Regions from separate parts of the Kosakonia beeri genome, predicted to be linked through region 2. Evidence: predicted binding sites of a transcription regulator. Region 2 holds the regulator's gene; the other holds the start of a gene.
What was found. Region 2 encodes LexA, which represses DNA repair genes until DNA is damaged. Its sites were predicted from a motif close to TNCTGTATGTACATACAGNA; they were not measured.
Positions count from the first base shown of each region.

Region 1: the regulator LexA is predicted to act here: its motif matches at 4,156-4,175, upstream of sbmC (DNA gyrase inhibitor SbmC).

Region 1 is NZ_CM135106.1:1,798,809-1,807,781, forward strand. Features, by position in the region: gene tsuA (thiosulfate utilization transporter TsuA/YeeE) at 1-998, shown strand, start outside; gene tsuB (thiosulfate utilization sulfurtransferase TsuB/YeeD) at 1,017-1,244, shown strand; gene sbcB (exodeoxyribonuclease I) at 1,277-2,701, opposite strand; gene dacD (serine-type D-Ala-D-Ala carboxypeptidase DacD) at 2,912-4,072, shown strand; gene sbmC (DNA gyrase inhibitor SbmC) at 4,193-4,666, shown strand; gene ACUY4S_RS08600 (FUSC family protein) at 4,788-5,846, shown strand; gene ACUY4S_RS08605 (DUF496 family protein) at 6,013-6,348, shown strand; gene ACUY4S_RS08610 (L-threonine kinase) at 6,383-7,243, opposite strand; cobalamin riboswitch at 7,856-8,034, shown strand; gene ACUY4S_RS08615 (cobyrinic acid a,c-diamide synthase CobB) at 8,136-8,973, shown strand, end outside.
Region 2 is NZ_CM135106.1:4,562,394-4,571,366, forward strand. Features, by position in the region: gene dnaB (replicative DNA helicase) at 1-301, opposite strand, end outside; gene ACUY4S_RS21600 (quinone oxidoreductase) at 370-1,353, shown strand; gene pspG (envelope stress response protein PspG) at 1,543-1,785, opposite strand; gene dusA (tRNA dihydrouridine(20/20a) synthase DusA) at 1,919-2,917, opposite strand; gene ACUY4S_RS21615 (conjugal transfer protein TraF) at 3,000-4,316, opposite strand; gene zur (zinc uptake transcriptional repressor Zur) at 4,602-5,117, shown strand; gene ACUY4S_RS21625 (CsbD family protein) at 5,248-5,457, opposite strand; gene dinF (MATE family efflux transporter DinF) at 5,645-6,979, opposite strand; gene lexA (transcriptional repressor LexA) at 7,058-7,672, opposite strand; gene ACUY4S_RS21640 (diacylglycerol kinase) at 7,781-8,149, opposite strand; gene plsB (glycerol-3-phosphate 1-O-acyltransferase PlsB) at 8,281-8,973, shown strand, end outside.

The DNA.
Region 1 (8,973 bases), 2.2 Mb from region 2:
AGCGTGGGCGCTTCTGCCTGACGGGCGGTTTCCGCGATATGTATATCGCCAAAAACAACCGCATGTTTTATGCCTTGCTGATTGCCATTGCGATACAGAGCGTCGGGGTTTTCGCCCTGATTCAGGCCGGGCTGCTGCAGTACAACGCCGGTGCGTTCCCGTGGCTGGGGACGGTCGCTGGCGGCTATATCTTTGGCCTTGGGATTGTCTATGCGGGCGGTTGCGCCACGGGCACCTGGTACCGTGCGGGCGAAGGGTTAATTGGCAGCTGGATTGCCCTGTTTACCTATATGGTGATGAGTGCGGTGATGCGTTCTCCGCACGCCGACACGCTTAACGGGGTGCTAAAAACGTACAGCACGCCGCATAATTCTATTGCCGAAACCTTCGGCCTCTCCGTGTGGCCCTTAATCGCCGTATTGCTGGTCGTTACCCTGTGGTTTGTCGTCAAAGAACTGCGTAAACCGAAGCTGAAAATTGCCTCGTTGCCGCCGCGTCGCCGTGGGCTGGCGCATCTGTTGTTCGAAAAGCGCTGGCATCCGTTTGTCACCGCGGTGTTGATCGGCCTGATTGCGTTGCTGGCCTGGCCGCTCAGCGAAGCCACCGGGCGGATGTTTGGCCTGGGCATTACCTCCCCGACCGCTAACATTCTGCAGTTTCTGGTGGCAGGGCAGAGCAAGTTCCTGAACTGGGGCGTCTTCCTGGTCCTGGGGATCTTTCTGGGGTCGTTTATTGCCGCGAAGGCCAGCCGGGAGTTTCGCGTCCGTGCGGCAGATGTACAAACCACGTTGCGTAGCGGAGCCGGCGGGCTGCTGATGGGGGTCGGGGCGAGCATGGCCGGTGGCTGCTCAATTGGTAATGGTCTGGTGATGACCGCCATGATGACCTGGCAGGGCTGGATCGGGCTGGTATTTATGATCTTTGGCGTATGGACTGCGTCATGGTTTTTATATGTTCGTCCACAGCGCAAAGCAAAACTTGCAGCGGCTGCGGCATAATTATTAACAGGAGCTGTTATGGCCGTAAAAAAACTGGACGTGGTAACGCAGGTTTGCCCGTTCCCACTGATTGAAGCAAAAGCGGCGCTGGCGGAGATGGCCAGCGGCGATCAACTGATCATTGAATTTGATTGCACCCAGGCGACCGAAGCCATCCCGCAATGGGCCGCAGAAGAAGGCCACACCGTAACGGATTATCAGCAGGTTGGCGATGCCGCCTGGAGCATCACCGTTCAGAAAGCGTAAGCCACATGCCCTCCCATCACGGGAGGGCGCACTCAGACAATCTCTTCTGCGTACTGCCACAGCGCCTTTAATAACGCCTGCTTTTCACTGTCGCCTTCATGCTGCTGAAACAACATTTGCAGTTGATCGGCATACTGTTGCAATGCCTCTGGCGTAAAAACATTGCGGCGATGCTGTAGCCAGCGTTGCTGCTCGTTTTCATCCAGCGTTCCGGGGAAATTACGCGCGCGGTAGTTGAACAACAGTTTTTCAATGCGGCTATCGGCAAACGTAATATCCAGTGCCGGCAGGTTGCGCGGCTCGGTTTCCAGTACGATTTTCATTGCTGCACGGTCGGCGTCGCTGAAGAAGCCGTTATATAGCTGTGCATCAACATTTTCCGAGGGTACGAAAGGTTCGGCGTCAGCAAAAATCGCCAGCACCTTTTCACGTACCTGCGGGTTATCACGCAGGATCTGCAGATTATCGAGACACTGTTGACGATTAATGCCCAGACGTTCGGCATCCTGCGGGCGCAACGTGTTGCCTTGCGCAAGGATGGGGCATTTATTCAGATGTACCAGTTTTACCGGCACGGCGGCGTTATCGCCCAGGTCCGTTTTCGCTGTGTACAGCCGTTCGCGCAGGGCGTCGGCATCCAGTTCCAGCAATGGCGACATATCGCCCGCCAGATCCACCATAATCACCGCGTTGCGGTTTTCCGGGTGCCAGGCCAGGGGCGCCACCCAGCTGGTGTTACCACGCCAGGCACCGAACATCCCGGAGACATGGACCAGCGGCTTCATTTGCGGCACATCAATCAGCGTCGCCAGCTTTTGTTTATGACGATGGCTGAACAGATAATCAAACAGTTTTGGCTGCTTCGCTTTTACCAACTGCGCCATGGCAATGGTGGCGTACACATCAGCCATCGCATCGTGGGCATTACTATGCTCAATCCCGTTGGCTTTGGTCAGATGCTCAAGGCGGAAACTTGGCAGGCCATTGTCATTTTCCGGCCAGTTAATGCCCTCCGGGCGCAGCGCATAGCAGGCACGCATCACATCCAGCAGATCCCAACGGGAGTTGTGATTCTGCCAGCTCCATGCGTAGGGATCGTAAAAGTTGCGATAGAAAATATTGCGCGTGACTTCATCGTCAAAACGCACGTTGTTATAACCAAGTACGCAGGTTTTCGGCACCGTAAACAGGTCGTGAATGCGCCGGGCGAAGGCCGCTTCGTTATCGCCTTTGGCGCGAGCGATTTGCGGCGTAATGCCGGTTATCAGTACCGCTTCTGGTTGCGGAAGATAGTCGTCTGCGGGCTTGCAATAGAACACCTCCGGCTCGCCGATGATGTTGAAATCTGCATCGGTGCGAATGGCAGCGAACTGCGCCGGGCGATCCAGCGACGGGCTGGTGCCGAAAGTTTCGTAATCATGAAAGAGAAAAGTGGGCGTTACGGCGGAATCAGACACCAGAAACTCATCCTGTCAGTAAATATGCCCTCTATGGTAAACCATCCGGCGTGGAGTGCCGAAGAAAAACCCGCGCGGCGTACGGTAAACTTCGCAAAATCAGGCTGCTAAATCAGACTTGTGTCACATTTTATTGCAATTTAAACAGGTAACGACACACGAACTTCCGTAAAAAGAACGGCGATTTTAGATGCTTATGAGGATATTTCATTGAAACGCCGTTTGTTTGCTGCTTCCTTGCTGGCGCTCTGTGTAAACAGCGCCCTGGCCGACGATTTACCTTTCGCCCCGCAGCCACCGGCGATTCAGGCTGGATCCTGGGTACTGATGGACTATACGACCGGGCAAATTTTAACTGCAGGGAATGAACATCAGCAGCGCAACCCGGCGAGTTTGACCAAACTGATGACCGGCTATGTGGTGGATCGCGCTATCGACAGCCACCGCATCCGTGCCGACGACGTCGTGACCGTGGGCCCCGATGCATGGGCGAAAGGCAACCCGGTGTTTGACGGATCATCGCTGATGTTCCTTAAACCGGGCGATCGCCTGACGGTACGTGACTTGAGTCGTGGTCTGATTGTCGATTCCGGCAATGATGCCTGCGTCGCGCTGGCGGACCATGTGGCGGGCGGGCAACCGCAGTTCGTCGCTATGATGAATGATTACGTGCAGAAACTGAACCTGCGCGATACGCATTTCGAAACTGTGCACGGACTGGACGCCCCCGGACAGCACAGTTCGGCTTACGATCTGGCAGTGCTCTCCAGGGCTATCATTCACGGCGAGCCGGATTTCTACCATATGTACAGTGAAAAAAGCCTGACATGGAACGGCATTACGCAGCAAAACCGCAATGGCTTACTGTGGGATAAGACATTGAATGTCGACGGGCTGAAAACCGGGCACACGTCAGGCGCAGGATTTAATCTGATTGCTTCCAGCACTGATGGCCAACGCCGTTTGATCGCGGTCATCATGGGCGCAGACAGCCCAAAAGGCCGCGAAGATCAGGCCCGCAAATTGCTGCACTGGGGCCAGCAGAATTTCGACACGGTACAGATCTTACGTAACGGTAAAAAAGTGGGCAGTGAGCGCGTCTGGTATGGCGATAAAGAGCAGGTGGACGTGGGTACCGACCAGGATTACTGGATGGTACTGCCCAAAGCCGAGTTGCCTAATATCAAAGCCAAATATGTGCTGGATGCCAAAGAGCTGAACGCGCCGCTGGCGGCACATCAGCGCATTGGAGAGATCCAGCTCTACGATCGCGATCAGGTCGTTGCACACTGGCCGCTGGTCACGCTACAGCGTATTGGCAAAGGCGGTTTCTTCTCACGTCTGAGCGATTATCTGCATCATAAATCCTGACGTTGCGGCGGGCCGAGAGGTCTGGGTGCGAGTCTGCTCCCATAATTGCGATGGGAGCGTGGTAGCCCTTTGCTAAACGGCTATACTGTATGTCCAAACAGTAACGGTAAGGGAGGCAGCATGGGCTACAACGTGAAGCAGCTTGAAAAACGCCGTATCGCCGGTTTCCATCTGGTGGGGCCGTGGGATGAAAAAGTCAAACAGGGTTTCCAGCAGTTGTTGATGTGGGTCGATCATCACCACATCCAGCCGCTGGAGTGGATCTGCGCTTATTACGATAACCCGGACGAAGTGCCGCCAGAAAAACTGCGCTGCGACGTAGCGATTACCGTCGACAGCGCGTTTCAGGTGCCGGCGAACAGCGAAGGGGTCATCACTACCGAAATTCCCGGCGGGCAGTATGCCGTTGCGCATGCCCGGGTCTACAACGAAGAGTTTGAGCAGTGCTGGGATCGCTTTTTCGATGAGTTACTGAGCGATCAGTCGTTGCAGATTGCCGCCGGGCCCTGCTTTGAGGTCTACCAGAACGACGGGCAAAGCGATGGCTACTGGGAAATCGACATGCATATCCCGGTGGAGCCAAAAGTACTTTAACGCGTCGGGCAAGATAAAAGAGGCGACAGTCGGCATTTGTCTGCCTCTTTTTTGTTTTAAACAGTGATTCACGCCACGGAAAAATCGCTACAATTTCGCTTTTGCAGACTGGAGAGCGGCAGTGCGTCGCGATAAATCACTCAGCCCTTTCGAAATTCGTCTTTACCGCCACTACCGCATCGTGCACGGTTTACGCGTGATGCTGGCCTTTATCCTGACGTTTTTGTTGATCCGTCTGTTGAGCGTACCAGAGGGCACCTGGCCGCTGATCACGCTGGTTGTGTTGATGGGGCCGATCTCATTCTGGGGGAATGTGGTACCGCGGGCGTTTGAACGTATTGGCGGTACGATTTTTGGCGCAGTGCTTGGCCTGATCGCTTTAAAATTAGAGCTGATCTCACTGCCGGTTATGCTGTTGTGGTGTGCCGCAGCCATGTTCCTCTGCGGCTGGCTGGCGCTGGGGAAAAAACCCTACCAGGCCCTGTTGATTGGCATCACGCTGTCGGTGGTGGTTGGCGCGCCGCCCGGTGATATGCATACCGCGTTGTGGCGCAGCGGCGATGTGATTATCGGTTCACTGCTGGCGATGTTATTTACCGGTATCTGGCCGCAGCGCGCCTTTCTGCACTGGCGTATCCAGATGGCAAGTTTTGTGACCGCGTTTAACCGGGTCTATCAGGCGGGCTTCTCCCGTAATCTGGTTGATCGTCCCCGGCTGGAAAAACATCTGCAAAAGATCCTCAACGATGTGGTGAAAATGCGTGGGCTGATTACACCGGCCTGTAAAGAGACGCATATTCAGAAAGCGATTTTTGAGGCTATCCAGACGGTCAGCCGCAATATGGTATGTATGCTGGAACTGCAAATCAACGCACACTGGAGCTCACGCGCCAGCCATTTCGTGATGATTAATGCCCGGACGTTGCAGGAAACGCAGCAGATGACACAACAGACGCTGTTGACCATTGCGCATGCGTTGTATGAAGGCAACCCGCAGCCCATTCTCGCCAATACGGAAAAACTGAATGAGATTGTCGCTGAGCTTCGCCAGCTAAGCGAGGCGCATAAAGGCGATGCGCTGGCCGAAACAGCGATCCACGGTTATGTCTGGTTGAGTATGGAACTGGCGCGCCAGCTGGAACTGTTGTCGCATTTGATCTGTCGCGCCCTGCGCAAATAAGCGACAGATAACCATTTGCTTCAGTCAGGTTGTTTCGATTCAGCATGGTTTGAGGTTATGATAGCGAAAAGGAAAAATCATTGTCATCTGCAGCGGCTTTGAGTTAGGTTTGCCTCCATGCCGTTGCTTTAACGAATCCGAATCTCACATAATCAGGGGTGTAAAAATGGAAACGAATAAGCCTTCATTCCAGGACGTACTGGAATTTGTGCGTCTGTTCCGCCGTAAAAACAAATTGCAGCGCGAAATCCAGGACGTCGAGAAGAAGATCCGTGATAACCAGAAGCGCGTACTGCTGCTGGACAACCTGAGCGACTACATCAAGCCAGGCATGAGTGTTGAAGCTATTCAGGGCATTATCGCCAGCATGAAAACCGACTACGAAGACCGCGTTGATGACTACATCATCAAAAACGCCGAGCTGTCGAAAGAACGTCGCGACATTTCCAAAAAGCTCAAAACCATGGGTGAACTGAAAGCAGGTGATGCGAAAGCAGAGTAACCCGCTTGAGCGGTGAGAGGTTTGCCTCTCACCGTTATGTTACCCCTCCCGCCACCATTTTCAGCAGGAAGTTCTGCGGCCAGTGCGCCAGCAGTTTCATCTCTTTAAGCCAGCCGCGTACCGCCTCCACATCATGACGATCACTGTCGAGCAACAGCCCGACCACGCTGCCGCTGTGAGCAACATTCAGACCGTACAGATCCCCTCGTTCCACCAGACGCAACAGCGTATTAAATGCCGGCTTGGGCAGTAACGCCTGGCTGGCGATGGCGCTAATGGTTGCCGCTTCGCCGAGCAGCGTCGCGTTGTTCTCTGCGCAGGCTTGCTGCAACTTACCCCAGGCGCTTTCCAGCGCGGTGGCATTCTCCTGCAGGATCTGCTGGCGCGGCAGGCGATGGTAATCCGCGGTAGTCAGCGTAAGCGGGCTTTCCAGCACCAGTACCTCCACCTGCGGCAGGCCTCCACAGTGGATTTGCGTACCGGCCGTATTGTGATCAAACAACGTCAACTGCGGGAAGAGGGTGCTGTCGGTCGGTTCCAGTGCCACGCACAATTGTGCCAGCGTGCGTTCATCAAGGGGGAGTTGCAAATGGCGGGCGGTTGCGACAGCGGTCGCAGCAATATCCGCAGTGCTGCTCGCCATCCCTTTCGCCACCGGAATGGTGGAGTGACACGCAATGCGCAGAGTTTGTCCCAATCCTGGCGGCAGTTGCCAGTGAGCAAGCAACTGACGGACCATCGCACGGGTGAGTGGGCGCTCATCATTACGTGGCTTACCGCTGGTAACCTCGACACAGCTATACCAATCCACCGGACAGGAAACCAGCTTTTCACTGCCAAGGATCCAGCCCTGGATAAGTTCACCGCAGGATGCGGGACACTGAGCCTGTGCCACAGCGCTGCTCCTTAAAAATAAAAGCCCGGATAGTGTCACTTTGCTCCGTCGAACGCCAGCGTTTCCCAACGTGTCGCCGCCGTCTCCCTTTTGTTGCTGCTGTGGGCAGGTGCGAAGAGGGGCAAACATACCACAGAGCCAGCGCTGCGCTATATCATTGTCAGTGGGATTTACCGGGAAAGCGTAGCAGTGCATTTTTACCGGACCCTTAATGAGTGAAGTAAATTATTTCCCCCCTCTCTGGGAACGGGAATCAACCACCGGGATCTGCACGCATAAAAAACTCTCTCACTGCGGTGGATGTGCAACCGGCAGGGTGGCAGTTAAGGATTTTCTCACACCGGTTATTTTTCACTCATTGCGCTAAACCTATCCGTTAACAACGCAAACATTTCGTGTGCAGAATCATGCAAATGATAGCAGCGATAAAATTCCCAACACCCGCAAGGGTTTCGCCAGATGCTGGATATATCAGGCTTCGTTCAGCGTGGTAAGCAATAAATTGTTATAGCGCAACAAAATAGTGATCCCATGCCGTTAAACTGAATCCGTTTTTATTTCCCTGATGCGATAAAGTGCATCAGGGAAAAATCAGGGTGATAGTTCTTTGCCGTGATTATTATTCTATCAGGTTACGCCGCAATATAATGCGGCAGGGAAGGGGGTGAAATTCCCCCGCAGCCCCCGCTGCTGTGATGCTGACAACCCCGTATGGCCACTGATCGCACGATCGGGAAGGGCGGGTGAGGATGACGCTAAGCCAGAAGACCGACCTGATCAGATATTTATCAACAACTTCGGTGGGAAGCGTGTTGCTCAGAGGCGTACAGTCGAAAGACTGGACTGACGCGCGTCCTGACTTCATCTTTCCGCCGGTAACGGGGTTTCAGGAATGTCAGACAGGCGCAGCGCTTTTATTCTTGCCGGAACCGGTAGCGGCTGTGGTAAAACCACCGTCACCCTTGGGCTGCTGAAGGCGTTACAGCAGTCTGGCCTGCGCGTACAACCTTTCAAAGTCGGCCCGGACTACCTCGACACCGCCTGGCATACCGCCGTTACGGGAGTTTTCTCGCGTAATCTCGACAGTTTTATGCTGCCTGCACCCACCCTCAATGCCCTTTTTACTGAACATCTGCTCGCTGCCGACGTAGCGGTGATCGAAGGCGTGATGGGGCTGTATGACGGGTATGGCACCGATCCCCACTACTGCAGCAGCGCGGCTCTGGCGAAACAACTTGGCGTACCGGTGATCTTGTTGGTGGACGGCAAAGCTGTCTCCACCTCCATTGCTGCCACGGTCATGGGCTTTCAGCATTTCGATCCGCAGTTACCCATTGCCGGGGTGATCATCAACCGTGTGAACAGCGACAGCCATTATCAATTACTGAAACACGCCATTGAACGTTATTGCGGGTTGCCGGTGCTGGGTTATGTGCCGACGGTGGCGGGCGTGGCGCTACCGGAGCGCCAGCTCGGGCTGGTGACCGCACGGGAATCGGTGATTGATACCCCGGCATGGCGCGACTTTGCTCTGCGCCTGCAACAGACGGTTGATATCCATCAACTGCTCGCCCTGAGTAAGATTGACACCTTACCGCAGGGCACATCGCCCGCGCTGCCATCACTGGCGGGGGCCGGGCTGACGTTGGCGCTCGCTGACGATGAAGCGTTCAATTTTTACTACCCCGATAATCTGCAACTGCTGGCGCGTGCGGGCGTGCGCATTGTGC
Region 2 (8,973 bases):
CAAAACCGCCCACAATGTCTAACTGCCCCTGTAGCTCCAAAGACTCCGCCAGGGTAATGAGGTCGATGGGTTTACCCATCTCCTGCAGGCGGTGCATCTCAGTAAAAATATGGCGGTGCGGGCGGGTATAAAAATCGTCGGCAACAACGCGCTCGGCGACATCGTCCCAACGTTCGTTGTCCAGCATTAAACCGCCCAACACCGACTGCTCCGCTTCGATGGAATGCGGAGGCACTTTCATCCCCTCGACCTGGAAATCACGGGGCTCAGTCTGTTTGTTGAAGGGTTTATTTCCTGCCATAGTGAATGGAGCTACCAAGGTAATGAATGGTTCGAAAGATTATCACAGCACTGAGTTCAGGAGGAAGCATGGCGACACGAATAGAATTTCACAAGCATGGCGGCCCCGATGTACTGAAAGCGGTAGAGTTTACCCCAGCGGATCCGGCGGAACACGAAATCCAGGTCGAAAACAAAGCCATTGGCATTAACTACATCGACACCTATATCCGTAGCGGTTTGTACCCGCCTCCGGCCTTACCGAGTGGCCTGGGCACCGAAGCGGCGGGCATTGTCAGCAAAGTGGGAAGTGCCGTCACACACATTAAAGCGGGCGATCGCGTGGTGTATGCGCAATCAGGGCTGGGTGCCTACAGTTCAGTGCACAACGTGGTTGCCGATAAAGCGGCAATCCTGCCTAATCCCATCTCGTTTGAGCAGGCTGCAGCCTCTTACCTGAAAGGATTAACGGTCTTTTATCTGTTGCGTAAAACCTGGGAAATCAAACCCGACGAAGTGTTTCTGTTCCATGCGGCGGCGGGCGGCGTCGGGCTTATCGCCTGCCAGTGGGCGAAAGCGCTGGGCGCAAAACTCATTGGTACCGTCGGCTCAGCGCATAAAGCGCAGCGCGCGTTGCAAGCTGGCGCCTGGCAGGTGATCAACTACAGCGAAGAAAATGTGGTAGAGCGCGTTAAGGAGATCACCGGCGGCAAAAAAGTGGGCGTGGTTTACGACTCCGTCGGCAAAGACACCTGGGAAACCTCCCTCGACTGCCTGCGCCGTCGTGGGCTGATGGTCAGTTTTGGCAATGCTTCCGGCCCGGTGACTGGCGTGAATATCGGTATTCTCAACCAGAAAGGCTCACTGTATGTGACCCGCCCGTCGTTGAATGGCTATATCACGACCCGCGAAGAGTTGCAGGAAGCCAGCAATGAGTTGTTTTCCCTGATTGCCAGCGGCGTGATTAAAGTGGATGTTGCAGAAAGCCAGAAGTTTGCGCTGGAGCATGCGCAGCGCGCACATGAGGTGCTGGAGAGCCGTGCAACTCAAGGTTCCAGCCTGTTGATCCCCTGAGCTATGTAGCAGAAAGAATTAGGGCTTCCCGCGGGAAGCCCTTTCTTTTTTTAGTTCGGCTGTAGTGTAGGGTACAGCGCGATGAATTCGTTAACGTCGCGATAGTGACAGATTTGATAAGTAAATCCTATGCGGTTCTAAGCGATGCGCCTGTAAATGTTTCAGGGATGTGACGCACCACTCAATACTTTAGTAACGCCAACGGTTATTGCGTTGATAACGTGGGAGCTTCGGCTCTTTAATCGCGCGGATCACCCAGACAACCGCAATCGCCAGCAACAACCATGGCAACATTTTGATCATCAGCGCAAAAAGCCCACCGAGAAACATCACTGCCGTCGCCACCAACAGCGCGACGATGATGCCCAGCAGCGAAACGCCGGTCACCAGTAACATGACAAAAAAGCCGATAATAAATAACAGTTCCAACATGGCGCTCTCCTGGAAATAGATCGTTTGCTTTGCTATTTCAAGAAACATGCCAAAACGAGTTAGTTGATTAATAAACAAAAAATCCCGCACAGCGGCGCGGGATGTGGTGAATTTGACGAGAATGTAGTGAATTTTATCGCTTTGAGGCGACCAGATTCAGTGCGTGCTCAACAACAGTAATGTCTGCTCCAGCTTTATGGGCGTTTTCACTCAGATAGCGTCGCCACTGGCGAGCACCCGGGATCCCCTGGAATAGCCCCAACATATGACGCGTGATATGACCGAGGTATGCCCCCTGGCTCAGTTCACGCTCAATATAAGGATACATAGCACGCACGACGGCAACCGGATCGGCATCGATCACGTCTGCACCGAAAATCTCGCGATCAACCGACGCCAGTATCCCCGGGTTTTGGTAGGCTTCGCGCCCTACCATTACCCCATCCATGTGTTGCAGATGCGTTTTAGCCTCTGCCAGAGATTTAATACCGCCGTTGATCGACATTGTCAGATGCGGAAAATCTCGCTTCAACTGGTATACGCGTGGGTAATCCAGCGGCGGAATTTCGCGGTTCTCCTTCGGACTCAGTCCGGAAAGCCAGGCTTTGCGCGCATGGATAATAAAGGAGGAGCACTCGCCTTTACCGGCAACCGTACCGATAAAGTCGCAGAGGAAGGCATAGCTGTCTTGATCGTCAATACCAATGCGTGTTTTTACGGTAACGGGAATAGACACCACGTCACGCATGGCTTTAATGCAGTCTGCCACCAGCTGCGCTTCGCCCATTAAGCAGGCACCAAAGCGCCCGTTTTGCACACGATCAGACGGGCAGCCAACGTTAAGGTTAACCTCATCATAGCCGCGCGCTTCAGCAAGTTTTGCACAATGCGCCAGCTGCGCCGGATCACTGCCGCCAAGCTGCAGGGCTACCGGATGCTCTTCTTCGCTGTACGCCAGATAGTCGCCTTTGCCATGAATTATCGCCCCGGTAGTCACCATTTCGGTGTACAGCAACGTCTGGCGCGACAGCAAACGCAGAAAGTAACGGCAATGTCTGTCCGTCCAGTCGAGCATCGGCGCAATAGAGAAGCGATGAGCAGGGAAAGTAGCGGACTGTTTTTCTGGCAACATGGCGAATAATTAAGCATCGAAGGAAAAAGGGGCGCTACTATAGCACAAGCAAAACCGGAGGCGCAGCGCCTCCGGTTATTCATCAGAATGTCAGGCTCAGCTGTGCGCCCGCACCCCAGGTTTTATCTTCGCCCACCAGCCCCATCAGATCGACATGGACACGGTTAAACGGAGCAAAGCCAACACCGCCAGTGAAGACGTTTTTGTCATCGCCTTTCACATCAGCACGATAACCGGCGCGTACTGCCAGCCAGCTCAGCGGGCGAACTTCACCACCTACGCCGACATACTGAGAGTCTTTCTCGCTCTTAAAGCCTTTGGTTTCGGTTAAGTCACCATCCGCACTCAGGGTCACGAGATCGTTATGCCAGGCCACACCCGCTGTTACTACCGGGCTGATCTGGTAGGTATCTTTGTAATTTACCGTATTGCCGGTTCTGCCATTACGGATCAGTACATCTTTGGTGTCGATATCACGGGAGATCAGGTTCGTGCCGGTTAACCCGACGGTAACGTTGTCGCCAAAGTCCGCTGCGGCACCCACATCGACGTTAAAGCCGCTGTCATCGGTACGGTAACGGCTGTTGCGCCACTCGCTGCTGCGATAGTCATAAATTGAGGTGGTGTAGTTCCAGACCCAGGTTTTTTGCAGCTTTGGCGTGACGCCGAGCGACAAAGGCACACCGGCGACTTCAAACTGACGCGCGATGGCAATCCCGTAATCAGAGACGATAGCCGCACGGCCTGACGCTGTGGAGTTGAGGTTTTTAGTGATTTCATCGCTGCCGTTCGGTGAAATCACCGCGTTTAACGCTTCGGTCGTAGCGGTAACCGTATTGTTCTGAATGCCGCGCAGATAGGTAATATCCTGCTGATCTACCGCCGTGCTCACGATCGCATGCGCGTAGGCTTTAGTGACAAACGCGACCGAGAGCACATCATTCGGGATACTCACCGCGATACCCGCTGCCGCTTTTGCCCGCGCCGTTTTCCCATCCAGGAAAGTCAGCTCGTCTGCCAGGTCTTTCGCGGCGCTCTGGAACTGGCCCACGGTACCGAGCGGGTTGGCAATGACCTGCGCCGCCGTCAGGTTATCAACGACATCACGATAGCCATCAATCTTGTCGCGGATATCATCGATCTCATCGCGCAGGTTATCTTTATCCGTGATCTGCGCCTGTACACTCGGCAGGATAACGGTGATGTCATCTTCCGGTTTTGCTTTTGCGAGCAATGCCGGGTTGATCAATACCCCACTGCCATAATTTGCGGAGGCAACACCCGTCCCCCCCATTGCATCGTTACGCGCTTCCGCCCAGGTATTGGCTGCTCCCGCCTGATTTGCCACAAAAAAGGAGACAGCTAAAGCGACCACCGAAAGTTTGAGATTTTTTTTCACAGTATGCGTCTCGTAGTCAGAATGAGTTTTTTTAAGCCTGATTAGTATTTGCTAAACAGGAATGCTCTATTGCTGCGAATAACAGAGGAAAAAGTAGCTAAATCTTCTGAATGTAAGAGAAACATGCAGAAGTTATTTTTGTGATTAACGACACTATTTATTTATAGAAGAAGGTAGAAGTTTCGTGAATATATTGGCGAAAAAGAGATCCCAGGTCGCGATCTCGGCGTTTACCGCCGAACATGGTAAAGTAGCGGTTTATTGTTTTACCAACTGAGAGCGCCTATGGACAACACCACTTCGCAAGAGATGTTAGTGCAGGCTGAAAAGCTGTGCGCGCAGCGCAACGTGCGCCTGACCCCTCAGCGCCTTGAAGTGCTGCGATTAATGAGCCTGCAACAGGGGGCGATCAGCGCTTACGATCTGCTCGATTTGCTGCGCGTGAACGAGCCGCAGGCTAAACCGCCGACGGTTTACCGGGCGCTGGATTTCCTGCTGGAGCAAGGGTTTGTTCATAAAGTCGAATCGACCAACAGCTATGTACTGTGCCATTTGTTCGATCAACCCACACATACGTCTGCTATGTTCATTTGCGATCGCTGCGGGTCTGTGAAAGAGGAACAGGCGGAGGGCGTTGAGGATATTATGCACGCACTGGCGGCAAAGATGGGCTTTGCACTGCGTCACAATGTTCTGGAAGCACATGGCTTATGTGCGGCCTGTGTGGAAGTAGAATCCTGCCGTCATCCCGATCATTGTCATCATGATCACAGCATAATGGTGAAGAGAAAACCACGCTAAGCGCGATCTTAGATTAATAACGGGATGATACTCTGAATGTTCTGAGTTCACCAAAAGCTGGGAGGTACATCCATGTACCGTTGGGCAGGAGCCGTCAGAGGGTTAACACATTGAGGGTCAGTGTTGTCGGCTACCAGCGATAATCGTTACGCGTTTCCCAGTCTTTCACTTCATTCTCGGCCTGGTCTTTCGCGTAACCGTAACGTTCCTGGATTTTCCCAACCAGTTGATCACGTTTACCTTCAATGACGGTCATATCGTCATCGGTAAGTTTGCCCCATTTCTCTTTAACAGTACCTTTAAACTGTTTCCAGTTACCGCCGACTTCGTCTTTATTCATCATTGACTCCTTATCGTTCGGTTAAAAGTTACGTTCTCGTTGTGTTGAACGTACTGATAATTGTAGTCAGGAATATCGACCTTCGGGATACATTCGGAATCTTTAACCATCCAGGGCATTCCGGACAGTGGAAACGAGGCGAGAGTCATTATTAAAAATCGAGGAGAATAAAGAGCGATAAGCGCTGTCAGGAATGCCTAGTGTCAGAAAACCAGCTGCCGTTGCGCCAGTGACGCCGCCACAGCCACGCCAGTGTTAGCCCACGTAGCGCCAGAAACACCGCCAGCGATAACCACAGAGCATGATTACCCAGCACGGGGAGGGTCAGCAGCGTCAGGGCAAACCCTGCGGCAGCAACAGCCATACTGTTTCGCATCTCCGCTCCTCGCGTCGCGCCGACAAACATGCCATCCAGCAGATAACACCACACGCCGACCACCGGCAGGATCACCTGCCAGAACAGATAGAGCCCGGCCAATTGTTGCAACGCGGGCAGCGAGGTCAGCAGTGCAATGAGGTGCTTCCCTGCCAGCGCATAGAACATCGCAAAAGCCAGCGCTACCAAACCGGCCTGACGGCAAGCCGCATGCCAGACATGCATTAACTGGCTACCGTCTCTGGCTCCGTACGCCTGCCCGGAATGGGCTTCTACTGCGTAAGCGAAGCCATCCAGCGCGTAGGCAGTGAAGGTCAAAAACATCATCAGCACGGCATTCGCCGCCACCGTCTCGGGCCCCAGCCGCGCACCAAAAACGGTAATGGAGCCAAAACAGAGCTGGAGCAGTAAAGAGCGCAGCATAATATCGCGATTTAGCGACAGTAACCGCCTGACACCACCACGCCAGGCCTGGCGCAGCATCGGAATCGTTATGCCATGCATAATCAGTACGCGCCGCGCCATAAGCAACCCAATGACAAATGTCGCATATTCCGCGACCGCGGTTGCCAGCGCTGCGCCCTGCACATTCATGTGCAGCCCCATCACCAGCCAGACATCAAGCACAATGTTCAGCGCATTGCCCACCACCAGCAATATCACCGGAGCACGAGCATACTGCACGCCTAACAACCACCCCAGCAGTACCAGATTACCCAGCGATGCCGGCGCGCTTAGCCACCGGATCTCCAGGAAGCGCCGCGCCTGTTCCAGTACAGCCTCACTGCCACCAGTGATGTGCAATGCAAGATCGATTAACGGCGTACGCAGCATGGCAATTAGCACACCGACGACCAGAGCCAGCAGCAGTGGCTGGATCAGTGCGCGGGCCAGTGCAGAAGTGTCACGGGCACCAAACGCCTGTGCTGTAAGGCCGGTCGTGCTCATGCGCAGAAACAACAGCAGCATAAACAGAAAACTGGTTGCCGTTGCGCCAATCGCCACACCGCCAAGATAGACAGGGCTGTCGAGATGACCGATCACTGCTGTATCCACCAGCCCCAACAGCGGGACAGTGATATTGGAGACGATCATCGGCAGCGCAAGTCGCCATAGCGCTTTATCGGAGGCACTTAACAATGACATAGCCGTGTAGGAATCAGTCGGGGAGAAAGGTTTTACGCTGCGGAGCGTATAACAGCACCGCAGCACATAAGCGGGGCGTTACAGCCACTGCCCATTGCGAATGACACCGACCGCCAGACCTTCAATGGTGAAGTTTTGATCGCGCAGGTCAACCACAATTGGGGTGAATTCGCTGTTTTCCGGTAACAATTCTACGGTGTTACCGTGTTTTTTGAGGCGTTTTACCGTGACTTCGTCTTCAATACGCGCCACCACAACCTGGCCGTTACGCACATCCTGCGTTTTATGCACGGCCAACAGGTCGCCATCCATAATGCCAATGTCTTTCATCGACATCCCGCTAACGCGCAACAAGAAGTCCGCATGCGGTTTAAAAAGTGAGGGATCAACCTGATAGTGACCTTCAATATGCTGCTGTGCCAGTAACGGTTCGCCCGCAGCAACACGCCCGACCAGCGGCAAACCTTGATCTTCTTCTTCTCCGAGCAGCAGGCGAAGACCGCGCGATGCGCCGGAAACTATTTCAATTACCCCTTTACGCGCAAGCGCTTTGAGGTGTTCTTCAGCCGCATTTGGGGAACGGAACCCCAATTGTTGTGCGATTTCCGCACGCGTCGGTGGCATACCGGTTTGATTGATGCGTTCGCGGATGAGATCGAACACCTCTTGCTGCCTGGCCGTTAAAGCTTTCATTCCGCCCCCTGGGTGTATATACAGTGATGCTGTGAGTATATACAGTTAAAGGCGATTTTGGAACCAAATTTAAGCAAAAAACCAGGCTCTTAACGAATTCCGGAAGCATTATCGAAAATATGACCAAAGCAACGAGATCCAGGTAAACAGCGCCAACAGGATAGACATCAGCACGGCGGCAGAGCCCATGTCCTTCGCACGCCCCGAAAGCTCATGGAATTCGGTACCAATTCGATCGACGACCGCTTCAATCGCACTATTCAGGATTTCCACAATCATCACCAGAGAAACCGAACCAATCAGTAACACGCGCGTGATCGCGTCAATATCAAGCCAGCAGGCGATAATAATGGCCAGCGTCACTGCAATCGCTTCCTGGCGAAACGCCGCTTCATTTACCCATGCAGCGCGCACCCCTTTCCAGGAATAACCGGCAGCTTTAATGATCCGGGTTAATCCAGTGGTATTATTAGCCATGAAAAAGAACCTTTTTATGTAATGAGCGTCAATGTCTATGTAAGCACGCAGCGGTACAACAGAAATTATGCGCGCTTTCTGATATTCTTTGCGGCGCAATGGCACTATTAACCAGAGGCTTTACATCCTTTATGTCCGGCTGGCCACGAATTTACTACAAATTACTGAATTTACCATTAAGCGTGCTGGTAAAAAGTAAATCGATCCCCGCAGAACCTGCACAGGAACTGGGTCTCGATACGTCACGCCCCATCATGTACGTGCTGCCTTACAACTCTAAGGCGGACTTACTGACACTCCGCGCACAATGCCTGGCACATGAGTTGCCAGACCCGCTGGAACCGCTGGAAATCGACGGCGCGCTCCTGCCGCGCTACGTGTTCATTCACGGCGGACCGCGTGTATTCACCTATTACACGCCGAAAGAAGAGTCCATCAAACTGTTTCACGACTATCTGGATTTACACCGCAGCCATCCAGACCTGGATGTGCAAATGGTGCCTGTGTCGGTGATGTTTGGCCGCTCGCCTGGGCGTGAAAAAGGTGAGGTGAATCCGCCGTTGCGCATGCTTAACGGCATTCAGAAATTCTTCGCTGTCTCCTGGCTGGGTCGCGACAGCTTTGTGCGCTTCTCGCCGCCAGTTTCCCTGCGTCGCATGGCGACTGAACACGGCACAGACAAAATTATCGCGCAGAAACTGGCACGTGTCGCCCGTATGCACTTTGCCCGCCAGCGTCTGGCCGCTGTAGGGCCGCGCCTGCCTGCCCGTCAGGATCTGTTTAATAAGCTGCTTTCATCCAAAGCGATTGCCAGGGCAGTTGAA